One region of the Pseudomonas sp. MDV22-iso1 genome, then DNA from elsewhere that is predicted to be linked to it. Evidence: predicted binding sites of a transcription regulator. Region 1 holds the regulator's gene; each other region holds the start of a gene.
The links. The regulator sigma-54, encoded in region 1, starts transcription at its own class of promoters, with help from an activator protein. The targets are predictions, from matches to a motif close to ANTGGCATNNANNTTGCTNT.
Positions count from the first base shown of each region.

Region 2: the regulator sigma-54 is predicted to act here: its motif matches at 1,958-1,977, upstream of glnA (type I glutamate--ammonia ligase).
Region 3: the regulator sigma-54 is predicted to act here: its motif matches at 5,773-5,792, upstream of AC3ZVB_RS00975 (flagellar basal body rod protein FlgF).

Region 1 covers NZ_JBYVMF010000008.1:40,874-48,346, forward strand. Annotated here, with positions in the region: gene lptC (LPS export ABC transporter periplasmic protein LptC) at 1-496, shown strand, start outside; gene lptA (lipopolysaccharide transport periplasmic protein LptA) at 483-1,031, shown strand; gene lptB (LPS export ABC transporter ATP-binding protein) at 1,031-1,756, shown strand; gene AC3ZVB_RS11570 (RNA polymerase factor sigma-54) at 1,940-3,433, shown strand; gene hpf (ribosome hibernation-promoting factor, HPF/YfiA family) at 3,507-3,815, shown strand; gene ptsN (PTS IIA-like nitrogen regulatory protein PtsN) at 3,828-4,292, shown strand; gene rapZ (RNase adapter RapZ) at 4,295-5,152, shown strand; gene AC3ZVB_RS11590 (HPr family phosphocarrier protein) at 5,168-5,443, shown strand; gene AC3ZVB_RS11595 (ZIP family metal transporter) at 5,463-6,356, opposite strand; gene AC3ZVB_RS11600 (superoxide dismutase) at 6,387-6,998, opposite strand; gene AC3ZVB_RS11605 (DUF2753 family protein) at 7,001-7,441, opposite strand; gene AC3ZVB_RS11610 (class II fumarate hydratase) at 7,469-7,473, opposite strand, start outside.
Region 2 covers NZ_JBYVMF010000009.1:15,103-22,575, reverse strand. Annotated here, with positions in the region: gene AC3ZVB_RS12430 (DUF4124 domain-containing protein) at 1-209, opposite strand, end outside; gene glnA (type I glutamate--ammonia ligase) at 454-1,860, opposite strand; gene thiI (tRNA uracil 4-sulfurtransferase ThiI) at 2,192-3,646, shown strand; gene typA (translational GTPase TypA) at 3,786-5,606, shown strand; gene AC3ZVB_RS12410 (YkgJ family cysteine cluster protein) at 5,779-6,219, opposite strand; gene AC3ZVB_RS12405 (glycogen/starch/alpha-glucan phosphorylase) at 6,479-7,473, shown strand, end outside.
Region 3 covers NZ_JBYVMF010000001.1:210,756-218,228, forward strand. Annotated here, with positions in the region: gene AC3ZVB_RS00940 (MFS transporter) at 1-476, opposite strand, end outside; gene AC3ZVB_RS00945 (hypothetical protein) at 579-761, opposite strand; gene AC3ZVB_RS00950 (hypothetical protein) at 834-965, opposite strand; gene AC3ZVB_RS00955 (amino acid aminotransferase) at 1,269-2,462, opposite strand; gene AC3ZVB_RS00960 (4a-hydroxytetrahydrobiopterin dehydratase) at 2,462-2,818, opposite strand; gene phhA (phenylalanine 4-monooxygenase) at 2,888-3,679, opposite strand; gene AC3ZVB_RS00970 (sigma-54-dependent transcriptional regulator) at 4,051-5,616, shown strand; gene AC3ZVB_RS00975 (flagellar basal body rod protein FlgF) at 5,847-6,587, shown strand; gene flgG (flagellar basal-body rod protein FlgG) at 6,633-7,418, shown strand; gene flgH (flagellar basal body L-ring protein FlgH) at 7,471-7,473, shown strand, end outside.

The sequences.
Region 1 (7,473 bases):
CATCAGCCCGGAACGCTTCCTCGACAAGCCTCCGACCAATACAGAAGAAAGCCCTATCGATTGGTATGCGACCAACACTCACACGCTGCAATACCTCGAAGACGGCAAAGTGCAGTATGAAATGACCTCGGAGAAAGCCGAGCACGTGAAAGCCACGGACATTACTCTGGTTACCAAACCCGACCTGAACATGTACCGCGGTACCGATTTTCCGTGGCACGTCACCAGCGAACGCGGTGAAGTGAACTCAGGCGGCACCGAAGTCGAACTGATTGACAACGTCCGCGTCAAACGCACCGACGAGAAGAATCGCGACACCTTGATCACCAGTACTCGCATGACGGTGTTCCCGCAGGAGCAATATGCGCAGACCGAGCAACCCGTTAGAATCGACGGCGCCGGTGGCGTCTCGACTGGTACGGGAATGAAAGCGTATTTGAAAGAAAGCAGGATACACCTGCTATCGAACGTAAGAGGACAGTATGAGGCTCGTTAAAACCCTCCCTATTTTGCTCAGTCTGGGCGCAGCACTGGGAAGCGTGAGCGCCTGGGCTCTGCCGAACGATCAGCAACAGCCAATTCGCATTCAGGCCGACGATGCCCAACTGGACGACAAGAACGGTGTTGCCACTTACACCGGCGACGTGATCATCACCCAAGGGTCGATGAAGGTTACCGGCAATAAGGTAACCATGACCCGCGCGCCGAATGGCGACATCGACGTGGTCACCTCGGTCGGCAACCTGGCTTACTTCGAGCAACTGCAAACCGCCGGCGATGCCAAACCCGTTCAGGGCTGGGGTGTGACCATCCAGTACCACGCCACGCAAAACCGCGTTGTACTGATCGACAAGGCCAAGGTCATCGACAAGGACAACAACGTCACTCAAGGCGAGAAAATCGTCTATGACACCGAGAAAAAGCTGGCGAGCGCTGGTCGCGCTACAGGTAGCAAGGTGACCGAGTCGCGTCCACGCATTGACATGGTAATTCAACCTAAAAAGAAAACCGACGAGCAGAAGGCCCAGTAATGGCAACTCTGAAAGCTCAGCATCTGGCCAAAGCCTACAAGAGCCGCCAGGTTGTGCGTGATGTCAGCCTGTCCATCGACAGCGGTCAGATCGTCGGTTTGCTCGGGCCCAACGGCGCCGGCAAGACCACCTGCTTTTATATGATTGTCGGCCTCGTGCAGGCCGATCAGGGCCGTGTACTGATCGATGACCTCGACGTCAGCCATCAGCCAATGCACGGCCGAGCCAAGGCCGGTATCGGCTATCTTCCGCAAGAGGCGTCGATCTTCCGCAAACTGTCGGTGGCCGATAACATCATGGCGATCCTCGAGACCCGCAAGGAACTCGACAAGGCGGGCCGCCGGAAGGAGCTCGAAAGCCTGCTTCAGGAATTCCACATCAGCCACATTCGCGACAACCTCGGCATGAGCCTGTCCGGCGGTGAACGTCGCCGCGTGGAGATTGCACGCGCGCTGGCCACCAACCCGAAATTCATCCTCCTCGACGAACCGTTCGCCGGCGTGGATCCGATTTCGGTGGGTGACATCAAGCAGATCATTTATCACCTCAAGGCCAAGGGCATCGGCGTCCTGATCACTGACCACAACGTCCGTGAAACCCTGGATATTTGCGAAACGGCGTATATCGTCAACGATGGCCAACTGATCGCCGAAGGCGACTCCGCCACGATCCTGGCCAACGACCTGGTCAAGGAAGTGTACCTGGGGCACGAGTTCCGCTTGTAAGCGCGGAAGTGCCTGGTCATTCGTCCGAGCGCTCGTACCGATAAAAAATCAACGTTTTTTTATTGTTACAGCGCTCTAGGCAAACGCTGCGGTTTCGGGCATATGATTTGCTTATGTTTGGCGCCTCGGCGCCCTGTAGTGGATGGCGCAAGCGCGCCGGCGAATAAGGTTTAAGCCCCTGCCATGAAACCATCGCTAGTCTTGAGAATGGGCCAGCAGCTGACGATGACACCTCAGCTGCAACAGGCCATCCGCCTTCTCCAATTGTCGACCCTGGACCTGCAACAGGAAATCCAGGAGGCTCTGGAGTCCAATCCGATGCTCGAACGCCAGGAAGAAGGCGACGACTTCGACAACGCCGATCCTTTGGCCGACAAAGCCGAACAGCAACCTAACGCCGATGTTTCGGAACCCTCCTACCAGGAAACCGCCCCTACGGTGGACAACCTCGAGGAAGGTGACTGGAACGAGCGCATCCCCAACGAGTTGCCTGTTGATACCGCGTGGGAAGACGTTTACCAGACCAGCGCCAGCAGCCTGCCTAGCAACGATGACGACGAGTGGGATTTCACCACCCGCACATCCGCCGGCGAAAGCCTGCAAAGCCACTTGCTATGGCAACTGAACCTGGCACCGATGTCCGACACTGATCGCCTGATCGCCGTGACCCTGATCGATTGCATCAATAATCAGGGCTATCTGGACGAAACCCTCGAGGAAATTCTCGAAGCCTTCGACCCGGAACTGGACATCGAGCTCGATGAAATCGAAGCCGTCCTGCACCGCATCCAGCAATTCGAACCCGCCGGCATCGCCGCCCGTAACCTGGGTGAATGCCTGCTGTTGCAACTGCGCCAGTTGCCCGCCAAAACCCCTTGGCTCGCCGAAGCCAAGCGTTTGGTCACCGATTACATCGACCTGCTGGGCAGCCGTGATTACAGCCAGCTGATGCGCCGCATGAAGCTGAAGGAAGACGAACTGCGCCAGGTGATCGAACTGGTTCAGAGTCTTAATCCACGCCCGGGCTCGCAAATCGAATCCAGTGAAGCCGAATACGTCGTTCCTGATGTGATCGTGCGCAAGGACAACGAACGCTGGCTGGTCGAGCTCAACCAGGAATCGGTGCCTCGACTGCGGGTCAACGCCCAATACGCCGGCTTTGTTCGCCGCGCCGATACCAGCGCAGACAACACCTTCATGCGCAATCAGTTGCAGGAAGCTCGCTGGTTCATCAAGAGCCTGCAAAGCCGCAACGAAACGTTGATGAAAGTAGCCACCCAGATCGTCGAGCATCAGCGCGGTTTTCTGGAGTATGGCGACGAAGCCATGAAACCGCTGGTGCTGCATGACATCGCTGAGGCGGTGGGCATGCACGAGTCGACGATTTCACGGGTAACCACGCAAAAATTCATGCATACCCCCCGGGGCATTTATGAACTGAAATATTTTTTCTCCAGCCACGTCAGCACTTCCGAAGGCGGCGAATGCTCTTCCACGGCGATCCGCGCGATCATCAAAAAACTGGTTGCCGCGGAAAATCAGAAAAAGCCGTTGAGTGACAGCAAGATCGCTGGTTTACTGGAGGCACAAGGCATTCAGGTGGCTCGCCGCACCGTCGCCAAGTACCGCGAATCCCTCGGGATCGCGCCTTCGAGCGAACGTAAGCGGTTGATGTAAGCCACGCCACAGCGTTCCAGTGGTAGATCATCTGATCTACCGCTTTATGCACTGGCAACGAAGGAGAAGCTGTATGCAAGTCAACATCAGTGGACACCAACTGGAAGTGACCGAACCCCTGCGCACTTATATCGGCGAAAAACTCGACCGGTTAGAGAGGCATTTCGACAAGATCACAAACGTGCAAGTCACGATGACTGTCGAGAAGCTGCTGCAGAAAATCGAAGCCACGCTGCATATCCCCGGCGGAGAAGTGGTCGCCAACGCAGAGCATTCAGACATGTATGCCGCCATCGACCTGCTGACCGACAAGCTGGATCGCCAACTCAAAAAGCATAAGGAAAAGACCCAGAGCCTCCTCCAGGGCGCAACCGGTCGTTAACACTCCCAACCCATGATCCGACTTGAAAGCATCCTGACCCCCGGCCGTTCCCTCGTGAACGTGCCGGGCGGCAGCAAAAAGAAAGCCCTCGAGCAAATTGCCAACCTAATCCACCGCGAAGTGCCGGATCTGGCCATGCAGGATGTCTTCGAGAGCCTGGTCGCCCGTGAAAAACTCGGTTCTACCGGTTTTGGCAACGGCATCGCGATCCCCCACTGCCGCCTCAAAGGCTGCGAAAGTCCAATCAGTGCATTGATGCACCTGGACGCACCCATCGATTTCGACGCCATCGACGGCGCTCCGGTTGACCTGCTGTTTGTTCTGCTGGTCCCGCAAGCCGCCACCGATGCGCACCTGGAGCTACTTCGTCAGATCGCCAGCATGCTCGATCGCAAGGAAGTGCGCGAAAAACTGCGTAGTGCCTCGAGCAATGAAGCCTTGTATCAGGTTGTCCTGGACGAGCAGAACGGTCAGTAATCATGCGCTTGATCATTGTCAGTGGCCGTTCCGGCTCAGGTAAAAGTACCGCGCTCGATGTCCTTGAAGACAACGGTTACTACTGCATCGACAACTTGCCGGCAGGGCTTCTGCCTGAATTGGCCGAACGCGCACTGATTCACACGGAACTGGCTCAACCGCTGGTGGCCGTGTCCATCGACGCGCGTAACCTGCCAAGCCACCTGTCGCGGTTTCCAGAGCTGCTGGAAGAAGTCCGCAGCCGACACATCAAGTGCGATGTGTTGTACCTGGACGCCGACGAGGAAACACTGCTCAAGCGTTTTTCGGAAACCCGTCGCCGGCACCCGCTGAGCAACGCCAATCGCTCGCTGGCCGAGGCGATCTCCGACGAAACCAATTTACTGGGCCCTATCGCCGACCTGGCTGACCTCAAGGTCAATACCACTAACCTGAACCTGTATCAGCTGCGCGACACCATCAAGCTGCGGCTGCTCAATCAGCCTGAGCCCGGCACGGCGTTCCTGGTGGAGTCTTTCGGGTTCAAGCGTGGCATGCCGGTGGACGCCGACCTAGTGTTCGATGTGCGCTGCCTGCCCAATCCGTACTGGAAGCCCGAGTTGCGCGAGCAGTCCGGGCTGGACCAACCGGTTGCCGACTACCTGGCAGCGCAACCGGACGTAGAGGAGATGTTCCAGGACATTTCCACCTACCTGCTCAAATGGCTACCAAGATTTGCCGCGAGCAACCGCGCGTATGTCACCATCGCTATTGGCTGTACCGGCGGGCATCACCGCTCCGTCTACCTGACCGAACGCCTGGGTCAGACCCTGCAACAATCCCTGAAGAACGTCCAGGTCCGCCACCGCGACCTCAGCTAAAGGATTCACATCGCGATGCCTGCTCTGGAAATCGAAATCATCAACAAGCTGGGCCTGCACGCTCGCGCTTCTGCAAAATTTGTCGGCGTCGCCGGGCAGTTCAAGGATTGCACGATCAGAGTAGGACGCACGCCGGAATCAACGGTCGACGGCAAAAGCATCATGGCAATGATGATGCTCGCGGCCGGCAAGGGGACCAAAATTTACATCAGCACCGAAGGCGAAGATGAGCAAAAGGCGCTTGATGATCTCAAAGCGTTGATCAACGACTACTTCGGCGAAGGCGAGTAAAACCAAAAGATCTTTAACCTCAGGCCAGCGCCGTATCCATCACCATCATCAGACAAAACCCGATCAGCAACCCAAGGCTGGCCAGTTTGTCGTGACCGTTACGGCGCGACTCGGGGATGACTTCGTGCGTGACCACCAACAGCATCGCCCCGGCAGCCAGCGCCAGTCCTAGCGGTAGTAGCAGCTCAGCAAGGCTGACCAGCCAGGCGCACAGCAGTGCGAAAACCGGCTCAACCAGCCCTGACGCTGCACCAATCAGAAATGCCCTCACCCTGGACATGCCCGCCCCCGCCAACACCAGCGCGATTACCAGCCCTTCCGGCACGTCCTGCAACGCGATGCCCATCGCCAGGCTGTCGGCATCAGGCATTCCACCACCTGCCGAAACACCGACGGCCATGCCTTCGGGAATGTTGTGGGCGATGATGGCAAACACGAACAACCAGATCCGCGGCGGAATCACCGGTCGCTCCAGCGTGCCGACCAACATTTCCGGACTGGCGCCAGAGACTTTCAGGTCGACCAGATACAACCCGAACGCGCCGAGCATGATGCCAAAACTGATCAGGCCACTGGCGGCCCAAGGCGACAGACCCAGACCTTCAGCAGCAGAGATGCCTGGCACGATAAGCGAGAACGCCGTCGCCGCCAGCATCACCCCGGCACCGAAACCCAGTAGCGTATCGCTCACGGTCTGAGGCATCCGCCGAATGACCAGAACCGGCACCGCGCCCAAGGCCGTACCCAAGGCGCAGATAGCCCCGCCTTGCAATGCGCGCATCAGTTTCGGCTCAAGATCCAGCCATGCCAGCCCCTGGACAAACAACAACGACATGCCCGCCAGCAGTAGTAGCGATCCCAACGCGTAACGAAACATTCGTCCACTTCCGGTCGCCAGTGTTTCAGTGCCCATAATCAGCCTTGGTTGGTATTTATAGAAGACTTAGCTCAGCGCAGCCTGATAGCGCGCTGCGACTTCCGGCCAATTGATCACGTTGTAAAACGCATTGATGTATTCCGGACGGCGGTTTTGATACTGCAGGTAATAGGCGTGTTCCCAGACGTCCAGGCCGAGGATGGGCGTGTTGCCATTCATCAATGGGCTGTCCTGGTTACCGCTGCTTTCGACGATCAGGGTCTTCTGCGGGGTGACACTCAACCAGGCCCAGCCACTGCCGAATCGGGTCAGTGCGGCCTTGGTGAACGCGTCCTTGAAGCTGTCCAGACCACCCAACTGCTCTTCAATCGCCTTGGCCAGCGCACCTTCAGGTGTGCCGCCACCCTGTGGTGCCATCACTTCCCAGAACAGCGAATGATTGGCGTGTCCGCCGCCCTGGTTGATGACCGCTGCTCGAAGTTTTTCAGGAAGTTGCTGAACGGCAGCCACCAGTTTCTCCACTGGCCACTCGGCGAATTCGGTGCCTTCGACGGCGGCGTTCAGGTTGTTGATATAAGTCTGGTGGTGCCTGGTGTAATGGATCTCCATGGTCTTGGCATCAATGTGCGGTTCCAGTGCATCGTAGGCGTAAGGCAATGCAGGCAAGGTAAAAGCCATTTTCAGTGAACTCCATGATGAAGAGACGCAGGTGGATTGGCAGCTGAAGCGGCATCGATGTGCAGCAGGCGATGAGTACGAGGGTATTCACCGTGCTCACTGATGAAGTTCAAAAGCTCGACATAGGTTTTACTGCTTTGACGCAACGCGGCTTCACGCAGCGCCGGTGCCAGTCGCGCGTTCTGCATGGTCTGCAGCAGCCGCTGGTGGATGGCGCACAAGTACTCGGCGCTCTCCTCCGGCTGATTCAGACGCAAATGCAAGTCCGCCAGGTTGTGGTGGGAGATCACGCAGGCCGCAACCGCTTCATCAGCGTCCCGCCAGCGTTCGAACAACACTTGGGCCAGCGCCAATGCCTGCAAGTAGGCCTCTCGGGCATCGACCAGTTCGCCCAGCATGAAACAACGGTTTGCCCTTTCGATCGTGCGTTTCCAATGCTCCATGGTGAGCCTCCAAAGCGATTGCGGTGATTACA
Region 2 (7,473 bases), on a different contig from region 1:
TGCTGACGGTTACTGGCTTCGGCAGCTGGTGCAGGAGGGGCCTGTCGCTCGACGCTGTTCAGGGGTGGCAAGTCGACGGGTTGCGCCTGCACGCCATCGGGCGGCTGATTGCTGTACGCGGTATTGCCGGCGGCGTCGGTGTACTTATAGATCTGCGCTGCGGCAGGCAGGGCGATCAGCAGCAACATCAATAGAAAACCACGACCCATAAAATCGACCAGAAACGAAAGCGTTGGGGTGCAGCATAGGTCAGGGCTGGCGGTTGACCCAAGTTGTTAACATTCGGGTGCATAAAAGCGAGTTCAAAAGATCGCAGCCTTCGGCAGCTCCTACAGGTTGTACGCGTTCCAAAGTAGGAGCTGCCGAAGGCTGCGATCTTTTGACTTTGCCCACAAAAAAGGCCTCCCGAAGGAGGCCTCTTTTTGTCACGCCGCTTGCGCAGGCGCTACCGGATCAGCAGCTGTAGTACAGCTCGTATTCCAGTGGGTGTACGAAGGTACGGACCTTGATTTCTTCTTCGCTTTTCAGGGCGATGTAAGCGTCGATGAAGTCGTCGCTGAAAACGCCGCCTTTGGTCAGGAACGCACGACCTTTGTCCAGCTCTTCCAGGGCTTCTTTCAGGCTGCCGCAAACTTGTGGGATCTCTTTCGCCTCTTCAGGCGGCAGGTCGTACAGGTTTTTGTCAGCTGCATCGCCAGGGTGGATCTTGTTCTGGATACCGTCCAGGCCAGCCATTACCAGGGCAGCGAAGGCCAGGTACGGGTTGGCTGCCGGATCCGGGAAGCGAGCTTCGATACGGCGAGCGCGAGGGCTGGACACGTAAGGAATACGGATCGAAGCGGAACGGTTACGAGCCGAGTAAGCCAGCATCACTGGCGCTTCGAAACCTGGGACCAGACGCTTGTAGGAGTTGGTCGACGGGTTGGTGAAGCCGTTCAGTGCCTTACCGTGCTTGATGATGCCGCCGATGAAGAACAGGGCGGTGTCGGACAGGCCGGCATAGCCTTCGCCAGCGAAGGTGTTCTTGCCTTCTTTAGCGATGGACAGGTGAACGTGCATACCCGAACCGTTATCGCCGTACAGAGGCTTAGGCATGAAGGTAGCAGTACGGCCGTAAGCAACAGCCACGTTGTGTACGCAATACTTCAGGGTCTGAACTTCGTCAGCCTTGGCGACCAGGGTGTTGAACTTCACACCGATTTCGTTCTGGCCAGCAGTTGCCACTTCGTGGTGGTGCACTTCGATGACCAGGCCCATTTCTTCCATGGCGTTGCACATGGAGGTACGGATTTCGTGGTCGTGGTCAAACGGTGGAACCGGGAAGTAGCCGCCTTTGATGCCTGGACGGTGGCCGTGGTTGCCGCCTTCGACGTCCTGGTCAGACATCCACGAACCTTGTTCGGAGATGATTTTGAACATCGAGCCGGAGATGTCCGACTTGAATTTCACTTGGTCGAAGATGAAGAACTCTGGCTCCGGACCAACGAAAACGGTGTCGCCGATACCGGTCGACTTCAGGTATTCCTCGGCACGCTTGGCGATCGCACGTGGGTCACGGTCGTAGCCCTGCATGGTCGACGGCTCGATGACGTCGCACACGATGATCAGCGTTGGGTCTTCGGTGAACGGATCGAGAACGGCAGTGCTGTCGTCCGGCAGCAGGATCATGTCGGAAGCTTCAATGCCTTTCCAGCCAGCGATGGAGGAACCGTCGAACATTTTGCCTTCTTCGAAGAAAGCGTCATCCAGCGCGTCGCGAGCCGGCATGGTCACGTGGTGCTGAGTGCCTTTGGTGTCCGTGAAGCGCAGATCAATCCACTTGACGTCATGATCTTTGATGAGTTGAACCGACTTCGACATAGTGTCCTCCGGGTGGCTTCGGGCTTAAGTAGTGGATGCCCTTAGAATGTGGGTGATGCCGGCGCGAATACTCTGCCAAGGCAACCTGCCTCACAAGGGAGCAAATTGCATGCCAGTGCCCCACCGTGGGTTTTTTGCCCCAAATTCACGCTTATAAAGGCTTGATAAGACGTTTACTGAAAAATATCGCCCTGTAATGTGGCGCTGCTTTCAGTAAATGACCTGTTTTGGTGCGCGCAAAACCTTCTGCACATTAACTGGTTAAACCTTGAGCAATTTCCGCTATAATCCGCGCCCCCCTTTTTCGGCTGGCCCAGCGCGCGCTGTTTTCATGAAACTAATCGTAAAAGTCTTCCCCGAGATCACCATCAAGAGCCGCCCGGTACGGATGCGTTTCATCCGCCAGTTGGCCAAAAACATCCGCACCGTGCTCCGCGACCTGGACCCGGCCGTGGTGGTGAACGGTGTGTGGGACAATCTCGAGCTTGAAACCCGCGTAGCCGAGCCCAAAGTACTGAAGGAGATGACCGAGCGCCTGAGCTGCATGCCGGGTATCGCGCATTTCCTGCAGGTCGACGAGTACCCTTTGGGCGACTTCGACGACATCGTTGCCAAGTGCAAACAGCACTTCGGTGACGCGCTGGCAGGGAAGATTTTTTCGGTGCGCTGCAAGCGTGCCGGCAAGCATGAATTCAGCTCGATGGACGTCGAGAAATACGTCGGCAGCCAACTGCGTCGTCAGTGCGGCGCTGCCGGAATCTCGCTGAAAGAGCCGGAAATCGAAGTTCGCATCGAAATTCGCGACAAACGGTTGTTCGTGATCCACAACCAGCACAACAGCATCGGCGGTTATCCGCTGGGTGCCTTGGAACAGACGCTTGTACTGATGTCCGGCGGCTTCGACTCCACCGTGGCCGCGTACCAGATCATGCGCCGCGGGCTGATGAGCCATTTCTGCTTCTTCAACCTGGGCGGAAGGGCCCATGAGCTGGGCGTGATGGAAGTCGCGCACTTCATCTGGAAGAAGTACGGAAGCTCCCAGCGCGTGTTATTTGTCAGTGTGCCGTTCGAGGAAGTACTGGGAGAAATTCTCGGGAAAGTCGATAACAGTCATATGGGTGTGGTTTTGAAGCGTATGATGTTGCGCGCTGCATCCCGAATCGCTGATCGGCTGGAGATCGAGGCGCTGGTTACCGGCGAAGCGATTTCCCAGGTGTCGAGCCAGACACTGCCGAACCTGTCCGTGATCGACTGTGTGACCGACAAGCTGGTCTTGCGTCCGCTGATCGCCAGTCACAAGCAGGACATCATTGATCTGGCCAACGAAATCGGTACCGCCGATTTCGCCAAGCACATGCCGGAATACTGCGGGGTCATCTCGGTGAACCCCAAGACCCACGCCAAGCGTCCGCGCGTGGAGCATGAAGAGAAAGAATTCGACATGGCGGTCCTTGAGCGTGCGCTCGAGAACGCCAAACTGGTACCGATCGATCGCGTAATCGACGAATTGGGCCAGGACTTGCAGATCGAAGAAGTCAGCGAGGCACTGGCGGGCCAGATCATCATCGACATCCGTCACCCGGATGCCGCTGAAGACGACCCGATGGCAATTGCTGGCATTGAGGTACAGACGATGCCGTTTTATGCATTGAACGCTCGTTTCAAGGAACTGGACCCTACTCGCCAGTACCTGCTGTATTGCGACAAAGGCGTGATGAGTCGCCTGCATGCCCACCATTTGCTCAGTGAGGGGCATGCCAATGTGCGCGTTTATCGACCGAGCTAAGAGCCCGGGGCTGTATGCCTGTGGCCTGCGTCACCGGCCCCCCGACTCTGCCGTCAAGCTGTAACGGCAAGGCCTGACTCTACTGTAAATCGCTGCCAAGACTTGTCAGCACACCGAATCCTCTGATCGAGATACACAAGTGATCGAAAATCTACGCAACATCGCCATCATTGCTCACGTTGACCATGGTAAGACCACCCTGGTAGACAAACTCTTGCGTCAATCCGGCACCCTGGAGCGCAACGAGCTCAACGACGAGCGCGTGATGGACTCCAACGACCAGGAGAAAGAGCGCGGTATTACCATTCTGGCGAAAAACACCGCCATCAACTGGAACGGCTACCACATCAACATCGTGGACACCCCGGGCCACGCCGACTTCGGCGGCGAAGTTGAACGCGTAATGTCGATGGTTGACTCCGTTCTGCTGCTGGTTGACGCTCAAGACGGCCCTATGCCGCAAACCCGTTTCGTGACCAAGAAGGCTTTCGAAGCCGGCCTGCGTCCAATCGTGGTCATCAACAAGGTTGACCGTCCAGGCGCACGTCCGGACTGGGTTCTGGACCAGATCTTCGACCTGTTCGACAACCTCGGTGCTACCGAAGAACAGCTGGACTTCAAAGTCGTCTACGCCTCGGCCCTGAACGGCATTGCCGGTCTGGAACACACCGACATGGCTGAAGACATGACCCCGCTGTACCAGTCGATCGTCGACAACGTACCAGCACCGAAAGTTGACCGTGATGGTCCGTTCCAGATGCAAATCTCGGCACTGGACTACAACAGCTTCCTGGGCATCATCGGCGTTGGCCGTATCGCTCGTGGTCGCGTCAAGCCGAACACCCAGGTTGTTGCGATCGATGCAGACGGCAAGCGCCGTAACGGTCGTATCCTGAAGCTGATGGGTCACCACGGTCTGCACCGTATCGACGTTGAAGAAGCAGCTGCCGGCGATATCGTCTGCATCAGCGGCTTCGACCAGTTGTTCATCTCCGACACTCTGTGCGACCCACTGAACGTCGAAGCGATGAAGCCGCTGACCGTTGACGAACCAACCGTTTCGATGACCTTCCAGGTTAACGACTCGCCGTTCTGCGGCCGTGAAGGCAAGTTCGTCACCAGCCGTAACATCAAAGAGCGTCTGGACAAAGAACTGCTCTACAACGTTGCCCTGCGCGTTGAAGAAGGCGACACCGCCGACAAGTTCAAAGTCTCCGGCCGTGGTGAGCTGCACCTCTCGGTACTGATCGAAACCATGCGTCGCGAAGGCTTCGAAATGGGTGTTGGTCGTCCGGAAGTGATCATCCGCATGGTTGATGGCGTCAAGCACGAACCGTACGAAAACGTGACCATCGACCTGCCAGAAGAATCGCAAGGTTCGATCATGGAGCAGATCGGTATCCGTAAAGGCGACCTGACCAACATGGTTCCGGATGGCAAGGGCCGTGTGCGCCTTGAGTACAACATCCCGGCTCGCGGCTTGATCGGTTTCCGTAACGAGTTCCTGACCCTGACCTCCGGTGCAGGCATCCTGACCTCGATCTTCGACCGTTACGACGTGATGAAGTCCGGCGACATGTCCGGCCGTCAGAACGGCGTGCTGGTTTCGGTTGCTACCGGTAAGGCTCTGACTTACTCGCTGGAAACCCTGCAAGCTCGCGGCAAATTGTTCCTGGGTCACGGTGAAGACGTGTACGAAGGTCAAATCGTCGGCATCAACAGCCGCGACAACGACCTGGGCGTTAACCCAACCAAAGGCAAGAAGCTCGACAACATGCGTGCCTCGGGTAAAGACGAAACCATCGCTCTGGTTCCGCCTATCCGTTTCACCCTGGAACAAGCTCTGGAATTCGTTCAAGAAGACGAATTGTGCGAAGTGACTCCTAAGTCCATCCGTCTTCGTAAGAAGATCCTGGGCGAAAGCGAGCGTACCCGCGCTGCCAAGAAGTCCGGTAACTAAGTCATTTAGTTAGCTGACAAAAAAACGCCCCCGACCGCAAGGTCGGGGGCGTTTTTGTTTGTCTGGAGCAAATTCAAAAGATCGCAGCCTCGTTTCACTCGACAGCTCCTACGGGCATGCGCATAACCCTGTAGGAGCTGTCGAGTGAAACGAGGCTGCGATCTTTTAGGGTTTAAAACTTCTCGAGGGTACGGCGCGAGTTGCTGGTTTCACGCGCCACTTCTTTGGGCTTGTAAGCGCAATAGCCCGGCCGCGGGCCGATTTTTGGGTGATTGCGGCAAGTATCCGGGCGCTTTTCATAAATAGTGCACAGACGACTCTTACGATCCAGGTACAGGCAATCGTTATTGCTCATGCGCTGGAGGGTGAAGATCTCGGACTTCTGGTTGTAGCGCTCGACGATCCCTTCCTTCTGCAAACGCTTGGCGATGTTCTTCGCCGGTTCGCCGCGCTCGAACTCGTCGACGATGCCGATACGGATCAGATCCTTGATCTTGACCTCGACCGGCAGGGTGCAGCAGCTGGATATGCACGAACCGCACATCGGCGCAGAGTACTTGGCCCAGGTATCGAGGCGATCGATCTCAGCAGCGGCGATCAGATTGGACTTCATCATCGGTTGTTACCAGCGTGTGCATCAGGGCGCGCGATCATACCGGGACTGGTGGATTTTTGAACAACCTTTCGCCAGATTTTTTCGCATATCGCTTCTCAACCGCCATATTTCGGCACGGGCCCTGCATTATTTCCAGCACATGACTCTTTAATGTCGACCTATCTCGCACTAACGGGAAAAACTGCCGAACCAGAGTTCCAACGACCTGTCAGACCGTCTAGGCTCAACTACTCCACGCTCGCTCGAGGTCCTATCGATGACTCAAGAACCACTTGTTCGCGAAGCAGAGGTGGCCGCATTTCGCGACGCCGTCTTGACCAAACTCACCTATGCGGTGGGCAAAGACCCCGATCACGCCTTCGACCACGACTGGTTCGAAGCCATTGCCCTGGCCGCGCGCGATCACATGGTCGAGCACTGGATGGATCACACGCGGCAGATCTACCGCAAAGGTCAGAAGCGCGTTTATTACCTCTCCCTTGAATTTCTTATCGGCCGTCTGCTCTACGACAGCCTGAGCAACCTCGGCCTGCTCGATGTTGCCCGCGAAGCCATGACCGAACTCGGCGTCGACATTGAACGCATTCGTTTGCTGGAACCCGACGCAGCCCTGGGCAACGGTGGCCTGGGCCGTCTGGCAGCGTGCTTCATGGAAAGCATGTCGACCCTCGGCATTGCCGGACATGGCTATGGTATTCGTTACGAGCACGGCTTGTTCCGCCAGGCCATCGTCGATGGCTGGCAACAAGAGCAAACCGAACACTGGCTCGATTTCGGTAACCCGTGGGAGTTCGAACGGCCGGAAGTGGTGTACCCCATCGGCTTCGGTGGCAGCGTTGAGACCGTCACTGATGAGGCCGGCAAGTCCAAGCAGGTGTGGACGCCGGTGGAAACCGTTCGCGCCATTGCGTACGACACACCGGTAGTCGGCTGGCGCGGGGCGAGCGTCAACACGCTGCGCCTGTGGCGTGCCCGCGCCATGGAAGATTTGCACCTGGAACGTTTCAACGCCGGTGACCACTTGGGCGCCGTCGCCGAAGTCGCCCGGGCAGAAAGTATTTCCCGCGTGCTCTACCCCGCAGACAGCACTGAAGCCGGTCAGGAGCTGCGCCTGCGTCAGGAGTATTTCTTCGTCGCCGCGTCCTTGCAGGATCTTCTGCGGCGCCACCGCAACATGCACACCTCGGTGCTGACCCTGGGCGACCATGCGGCGATCCAGCTCAACGATACGCACCCCTCGATTGCGGTGGC
Region 3 (7,473 bases), on a different contig from region 1:
GCCAGTGCGCCGTAGCTGGCGATGCCGTTCCAGGAAATCACTTTCGCGGTGTTCGCTGCGCCGACGCGACCAATGCCCCAGCCAATCGATCCCGAGCCCACCAGGCTTTCTGCGCTGCCGAGGACCAGGCGACCGATCAGCAAACTGACGAGGCTAAGCGCCGGCAGACTTTGAGTCCACGCCGAGATCAGCATGAACACCCCACTCAAACCACAACCGGCGAGGCCATACATCACCGCCAGTTTGCTGCCTTTGTTATCGATGATCTTCCCGGCATACGGCCGGCTGAGCAGGGTGGCGAGGTATTGCACGCTGATCACCAGGCCGGCGATCACGGCGCCGAAACCCAGGTCGCTGTGGACGTAGCCAGGCAACACCGCCAAGGGAATGCCGATATTCAGGTAGCCAATAAAGGTGAACAGAACGATGGAGACAACTTGCAGCGTGACCGCCAGGGGGCGCTGGTTTTCAGACATGGGTAAAGGTCCACGGGAAAGCAGGATAGATAGGCAGCTTATGATAGCGGCGCGAGCGGCCGCAGGTCGTGAAAAAGTAAAACTATTTGCCGGATGGGCTGATCAGGGTTTGGCAGGTGCAACCAGTTGCGTCGTGACCAGGGCGGCCAAGGCATTTTCTTCGCTGCCGAAACGGGCTAGCAGGGCGGCTTGTTTTTCGGGGGAGAGGCGATTCCAGATCTCGATCATTTTCTCGGCGGTGCCGATCAATGCGCTGGCTTGCTCTTCGCTGAATTCGTCAGACATGGGGGGCTCGGGTTTCAGGCAGTGTGGAAAGCGCATGTTAGCGCTTTCCACACGGTCTGGTAGTGCGGTGTATCAGTCTTCGCTGTCAGCCTTGCGACTGTCAGTGGCTTCTTTCGGCTCGGGCTGTTGGGCGCCGGCTTGTTGCGTGGTTGTCTGCTCAGTTTCGTGCAGGCTTGGGAAGGGGAGATTAGGGATCTCGTGCATGGTTCGCGCTCCTCGCAAAGTCTGTTGATAGATCTGGTAGATCCGCGCTTTTACAAAGCTTGCGCAGGATACAGCAGGAGAAATGACAAATAGACTTTTATATGGGATTTCTGCGACAGATGGCCGCAGCCGGGAACTTAATTGAGACCGGATGTCGCGAGGGAGAGCTTGCTGCCGCTGGGCTGCGAAGCGGCCCCATTGCCAGGCAACGCGGTGCAACAGATTCATCGAAGGTGCATTTACGACTGCTGCGCAGCCGAGCGGTAGCAAGCTCCCTCACAAGGGAGCTTGCTGTTACTCAAGCTACTTGCAGACCTCGGCAATCGCCTCGGCTAACAGGTCCAGGCGCGTAGCGTCTATACCTGCCACGTTCGCCCGGCCAGTACCGACCATGTAGACGCTGTGGTGATCACGCAGGTTCTTCACCTGCTCAGGCGTCAAGCCGGTGTAGGAGAACATCCCGCGTTGCACCCCAATGTGCGCGAAACGTTCACGCAGTCCGTGAGGCTCAAGCGCTTCGACCAGGCCGCTGCGCAGTTGGGCGATGCGCAGGCGCATGGCCTCCACTTCGTCGGCCCACAGGCTTTTCAGTTCAGGATCACCAAGAATGGTCGCTACCACTGCAGCGCCATGATCTGGCGGCGTCGACCACAGGTTGCGGGCAATGTTGGCCAGCTGGCTGCGAACGTCCACCAATTTGTCAGCGGTTTTCGCACAGACAATCAGCGCGCCAGTGCGATCCCGATACAGGCCGAAGTTCTTTGAGCACGAACTGGTAATCAGCACCTCTGGCAACTCGGCAGCGAACAGCCGGGTCGACCAGGCATCCTGCTCCAGGCCATCGCCAAAACCCTGGTAGGCGAAGTCGATCAGCGGCAACAAATCGCGACTGCGCACGATGTCCAGCACGCGACGCCAGTCGTCATGGGACAGATCGAAGCCGGTCGGGTTGTGGCAGCAAGCATGCAGCAACACCACGTCGCCCATGGGCACTTCGTTAAGGACCGCCAGCATCGCCTCGACGTCGAGACGGTTATCCTTGCCGACGTAAGGGTAGTGGCTGACCTTGACCCCGGCTGTCGCGAAGATGGTTTCGTGAATCGGCCAGGTCGGATTGCTCAGCCACACGCCGCGCCCCGGAAGGCATTGGGCGATGAAGTCCGCGCTCAGGCGCAGTGCGCCAGTGCCACCCGGTGTCTGGGTCGCGCCGGCTCGTTGTTCCGAGATCAGCGCGGAATCCGCGCCCAGCACCAACTCGTTGATCGCTTTGCCAAACGCCGGCTCGCCATGACCACCGATATAGGTTTTGGTGGACTGACGGTCCACCAGTCGCGCCTCGGCCAGTTTCACCGCTTGCGGAATGGGCGTCAGGCCTTGGGCGTCTTTGTAGACACCCACGCCGAGGTCGAATTTGCGCGGATTCGGGTCCTGCGCATAGGCCTCCATCAAACCGAGAATCGGATCGCCGGGCACCCGGCCGATGGCGTCGAAATGCATTACTTGCGGCCCTCGGCGTCCTTGGCCACTTCGTCAGTGCGCGCGGCCATGATGAAGTCATTGCGGTGCAGGCCTTTGATGGAGTGGCTCCACCAGGTCACGGTGACTTTGCCCCATTCGGTCAGCAGGCCCGGGTGGTGACCTTCCGCCTCAGAGATCTCGCCGACCGCATTGGTAAACGCCAGTGCGTGCTTGAAATTCTTGAACAGGAAGACTTTTTCCAGCTGCATGATGCTGTCGCGAACTTCGATGTTCCAGTCTGGAATCTGCTTGATCAGTACCGGCAGTTCTTCATCGCTGACTTGAGGGGCGCCGGCTTGGCAGGCTTCGCAATGGGCTTGGTTCAGAGCGTTCATGGTGTGTTCCTGAATTCGATTCTTGTTGGAAATTACTATCTTTGCGCGCAAGTCGCGAGCGGGATCTACTCAGGCCGCTTTGGGCTTGGGCGGAAATTTCGGTGCGTGCAAACCAAGCTGCATGCCCTGCTGGACCATGCCCATGATGTCTTCGTGGGCGAGGTCGAACAGGCGCTTGAGATTCGGCAGGACAAAATACAGCGGCTGCAGAATGTCGATGCGGTAAGGCGTGCGCATGCATTCCAGAGGGTCGAAGGCTTGATGCTCAGGCTCGTCCGACAGGCAGTAAACCGTTTCTTTCGGCGAAGAGAGGATGCCGCCGCCATAGATTCGCTGGCCTTGAGGCGTGTCGACCAGGCCGAACTCGATGGTCATCCAGTAAAGACGCGCCAGGTACACGCGTTCTTCCTTGCTCGCCTGCAGGCCGAGTTTGCCGTAAGTGTGGGTAAATTCGGCGAACCAGGGATTGGTCAGCAGCGGACAGTGGCCAAAGATCTCATGGAAAATGTCCGGCTCCTGGAGGTAATCCAGTTCTTCACGGGTACGAATGAAGGTCGCGACGGGGAATTGCTTGTTGGCCAGCAATTCGAAAAACGTCTGGAAGGGAATCAGTGCCGGAACGCGGGCGACTTGCCAGCCGGTGGTTTCACCGAGGACCTTGTTGATTTCGCCGAGTTGAGGAATGCGGTCGTGGGGCAGACCGAGTTTTTCGATACCGTCCAGATACTCCTGGCACGCACGACCCTCGATCACTTTCAGTTGGCGAGTGATCAGCGTGTTCCACACCGCGTGTTCTTCGGCGGGGTAGTCGATAAAACCTTGCGCATCGGGCTCGCGAGCCACGTATTGCGTCTGCTTCATGCTGCTCTCCTGCTAGGGAATTTCGTTCTTGTTATGTCCAGCTATGGCGTTAGAAATACCCCATGGTGCGTGGCGATGCAGCAGCAGGTAGTAGTAGAAAGTAGGAAAATTCTTATCAAAACGTAAAGTTTTCGTTACGGATAACCTGCTGTGGCGCAGTTATTGAGTTTTTCGAGTTTGAAAAGCGCTTTAGGTGTCACATAATCTTGACGACTATCTGAGCGCTTAGTCAGAAAGGTCGGGCGCTAACCCTGTGGGAGCCAGCCTGCTGGCGATAGCGGTGTGTCATTCGACATCAACATCGACTGATGCGACGTCATCGCCAGCAGGCTGGCTCCCACAGGTCAATCATCGTTTATCAGGTCTTTCATATGCGTATCAAAGTCCACTGCCAGAACCGCATCGGCATTCTGCGCGACATTCTCAACCTGCTGGTGGAGTACGGGATCAACGTCGCTCGCGGCGAAGTGGGGGGTGAGCATGGGAATGCGATCTACCTGCACTGCCCAAACCTGATCAACCTCCAGTTCCAGGCGTTGCGTGCGAAATTTGAATCCATCGCCGGTGTATTTGGCGTCAAGCGTGTCGGGCTGATGCCCAGTGAGCGTCGGCACATGGAGCTCAATGCCTTGCTTGGTGCGCTGGAATTTCCGGTGTTGTCGATCGACATGGGCGGCTCGATTGTCGCGGCCAATCGTGCGGCGGCGCAGTTGCTCGGCGTGCGGGTGGACGAAGTGCCGGGCATTCCCTTGTCCCGTTACGCTGAGGATTTCGACCTGCCAGAACTGGTCCGCGCCAACAAGTCGCGGATCAACGGGTTGCGAGTGAAGGTAAAAGGCGATGTGTTCCTTGCGGACATCGCACCGCTGCAATCGGAACACGATGACAGCGAGGCCATGGCCGGTGCAGTACTCACGCTGCACCGTGCGGATCGGGTGGGCGAGCGCATCTACAACGTGCGCAAGCAGGAATTGCGTGGGTTCGACAGCATTTTCCAAAGTTCGAAAGTGATGGCCGCCGTGGTCCGCGAAGCCCGACGCATGGCGCCGCTGGATGCGCCACTCTTAATAGAAGGCGAAACCGGCACCGGCAAGGAGCTGCTGGCGCGGGCCTGCCACCTGGCCAGTCCACGGGGTCAATCGCCGCTGATGGCGCTCAACTGTGCCGGCCTGCCAGAGTCCATGGCCGAGACCGAACTGTTCGGCTACGGTCCCGGCGCCTTCGAGGGCGCGCGGGCTGAAGGCAAGCTCGGGCTGCTGGAATTGACGGCGGGCGGTACGTTGTTTCTCGATGGCGTCGGCGAAATGAGCCCGCGCTTGCAGGTGAAATTGCTGCGCTTCTTGCAGGACGGATGCTTCCGTCGTGTCGGCAGCGATGAAGAGGTTTACCTCGATGTGCGAGTGATTTGCGCGACCCAGGTGGATTTGTCCGAACTGTGCGCGCGCGGTGAGTTTCGCCAGGACCTGTACCACCGCTTGAATGTACTGTCTCTGCACATCCCGCCGCTGCGCGAGTGTCTGGATGGTCTGACGCCGCTGGTTGAGCACTTTCTTGATCAGGCCAGTCGGCAGATCGGCTGCCCGTTGCCGAAGTTGGCGCCAGCGGCCATGGAGCGTCTCAGTCATTACCATTGGCCCGGTAATGTGCGGCAGCTGGAGAACGTCTTGTTCCAGGCGGTTTCCCTGTGCGAAGGCGGCACCGTAAAGGCGGAACATATTCGTCTGCCGGACTATGGCGTGCGTCAGCCCCTGGGCGATTTTTCGCTGGAAGGCGGGTTGGACGAAATTGTCGGCCGGTTTGAAAAGGCAGTGCTGGAGCGCCTGTATTCCGAGCATCCAAGCAGCCGGCAGCTGGGCAAGCGGTTGGGGGTTTCGCACACCACGATTGCCAACAAGTTGCGTGAGTATGAGGTGGGTAAGGATTCGGGCCCTGCATAGATCTCGACAGCTGCTACAGGTACCACGCTGTTTTCACAGGGCCCGTTGCCGCGTAGCGGCATAACACCGCCGGTTTTTCGTCTTCTCTACATTCCTCCTTTCCTCGTAAAACCCCTCAAGTCCTTTGTTTGCCGGGTCCGGTGCCGCCAGAAAAAAGTTGGTCTGCAAATTGCTTATGGCTCAGCAGTACAGCAGTGGGCGGCAAACGTCCGGCATGCAGAGGAAAGAGTGTGGACAAGTACCTTTATGTAGCGATGACCGGCGCCAGCCAGAATGCATTGGCGCAAAAGGCTCATGCGAACAACCTGGCGAACATCTCCACCAACGGTTTTCAGAAAGACCTGGAGCAAGCGCGCTCGATGCCGGTGTTCGGCGACAGCTTTCCGGCGCGTGCGTTTGCCATGTCCGAGCGTCCGGCCACCGATTTCTCCGCCGGCTCCCTGGTGGAAACCGGTCGTGATCTCGATGTGGCGGTTCAGGGCAATGGCTGGATCGCCGTGCAGAACCCGGATGGTGGTGAAAGCTATGTGCGCACCGGCAGCCTGAACGTTGACGCCCTTGGCGTGCTGCGGGCCGGTAACGGTATGCCGGTGATGGGCAACGGTGGACCGATTGCCGTGCCGCCCGAGCAACAGATCGAAGTCGGCGAAGATGGCACCATCAGCATCCGCGCGATGGGCGAAGGCCCGCGAGTGATGGCCGAAGTCGACCGCATCAAGCTGGTCAACCCTGATTTCAAGAACATGACCAAAGGCCTGGATGGTTCGATCCATACCAAGGACGGCAAGCCGGCTCAGGCCGATGCCGGCGTGAAACTGGTGTCCGGTTTCCTCGAGTCGAGCAACGTCAATGCCGTCGAGGAAATGACCTCGGTGCTGGCGCTGGCCAAGCAATTCGAATTGCACATCAAGATGATGAACACCGCCAAAGAAGACGACCAGGCCATGGCTCGGGTCTTGCAGATCAGCTAATTACCAGAACGTCGCGCCGTAAAACAGGCGCACGAGGAGAATCGAATGCTTCCGGCTCTATGGGTTGCCAAAACAGGTCTGTCCGCCCAGGACACCAACCTGACCACCATTTCCAACAACCTGGCCAACGTGTCGACCACGGGTTTCAAACGTGACCGCGCCGAATTCCAGGACCTGCTCTATCAGATCAAACGCCAGCCAGGCGCCCAGTCGACCCAGGACAGCGAACTGCCGTCAGGTCTGCAAGTGGGTACCGGTGTGCGCATCGTCGGCACCCAGAAAAACTTTACCGCCGGCAGCCTGCAAACCACCGAGCAACCACTGGACATGGCCATCGACGGTCGCGGTTTCTTCCAGATTCTGCAGCCGGACGGCACCACGTCCTATACCCGTGACGGTACATTCCATCTGGACTCCAACGGCCAGATCGTCAACGCCAGCGGTTTCGCCCTGGAGCCGGCCATTGTCATCCCGAACGACGCCCAGACCTTCACGGTCGGTCGCGACGGTACCGTGTCCGTCACCGTTCCCGGCAACGCCGCGTCCCAGGTGATCGGCAACCTGCAAACCGCCGACTTCATCAACCCGGCCGGCCTGCAAGCCGTGGGTAACAACCTGTTCCTGGAAACAGCTGCCAGTGGCGCGCCGCAAGTCGGTACGCCGGGCCTCGCCGGTTTCGGCACCACGCTGCAGAACACCCTGGAAACGTCCAACGTCAGCACCGTTGAGGAGATGGTCAACATGATCACCACCCAGCGCGCCTACGAGATGAACTCCAAGGTGATCTCCACCGCCGACCAGATGCTCTCGTTCGTAACGCAGAATCTGTAATCAAGTCTATGTGGCGACCATGAGGTCGCCTGCAACACCGTGAGGTAGGGTCATG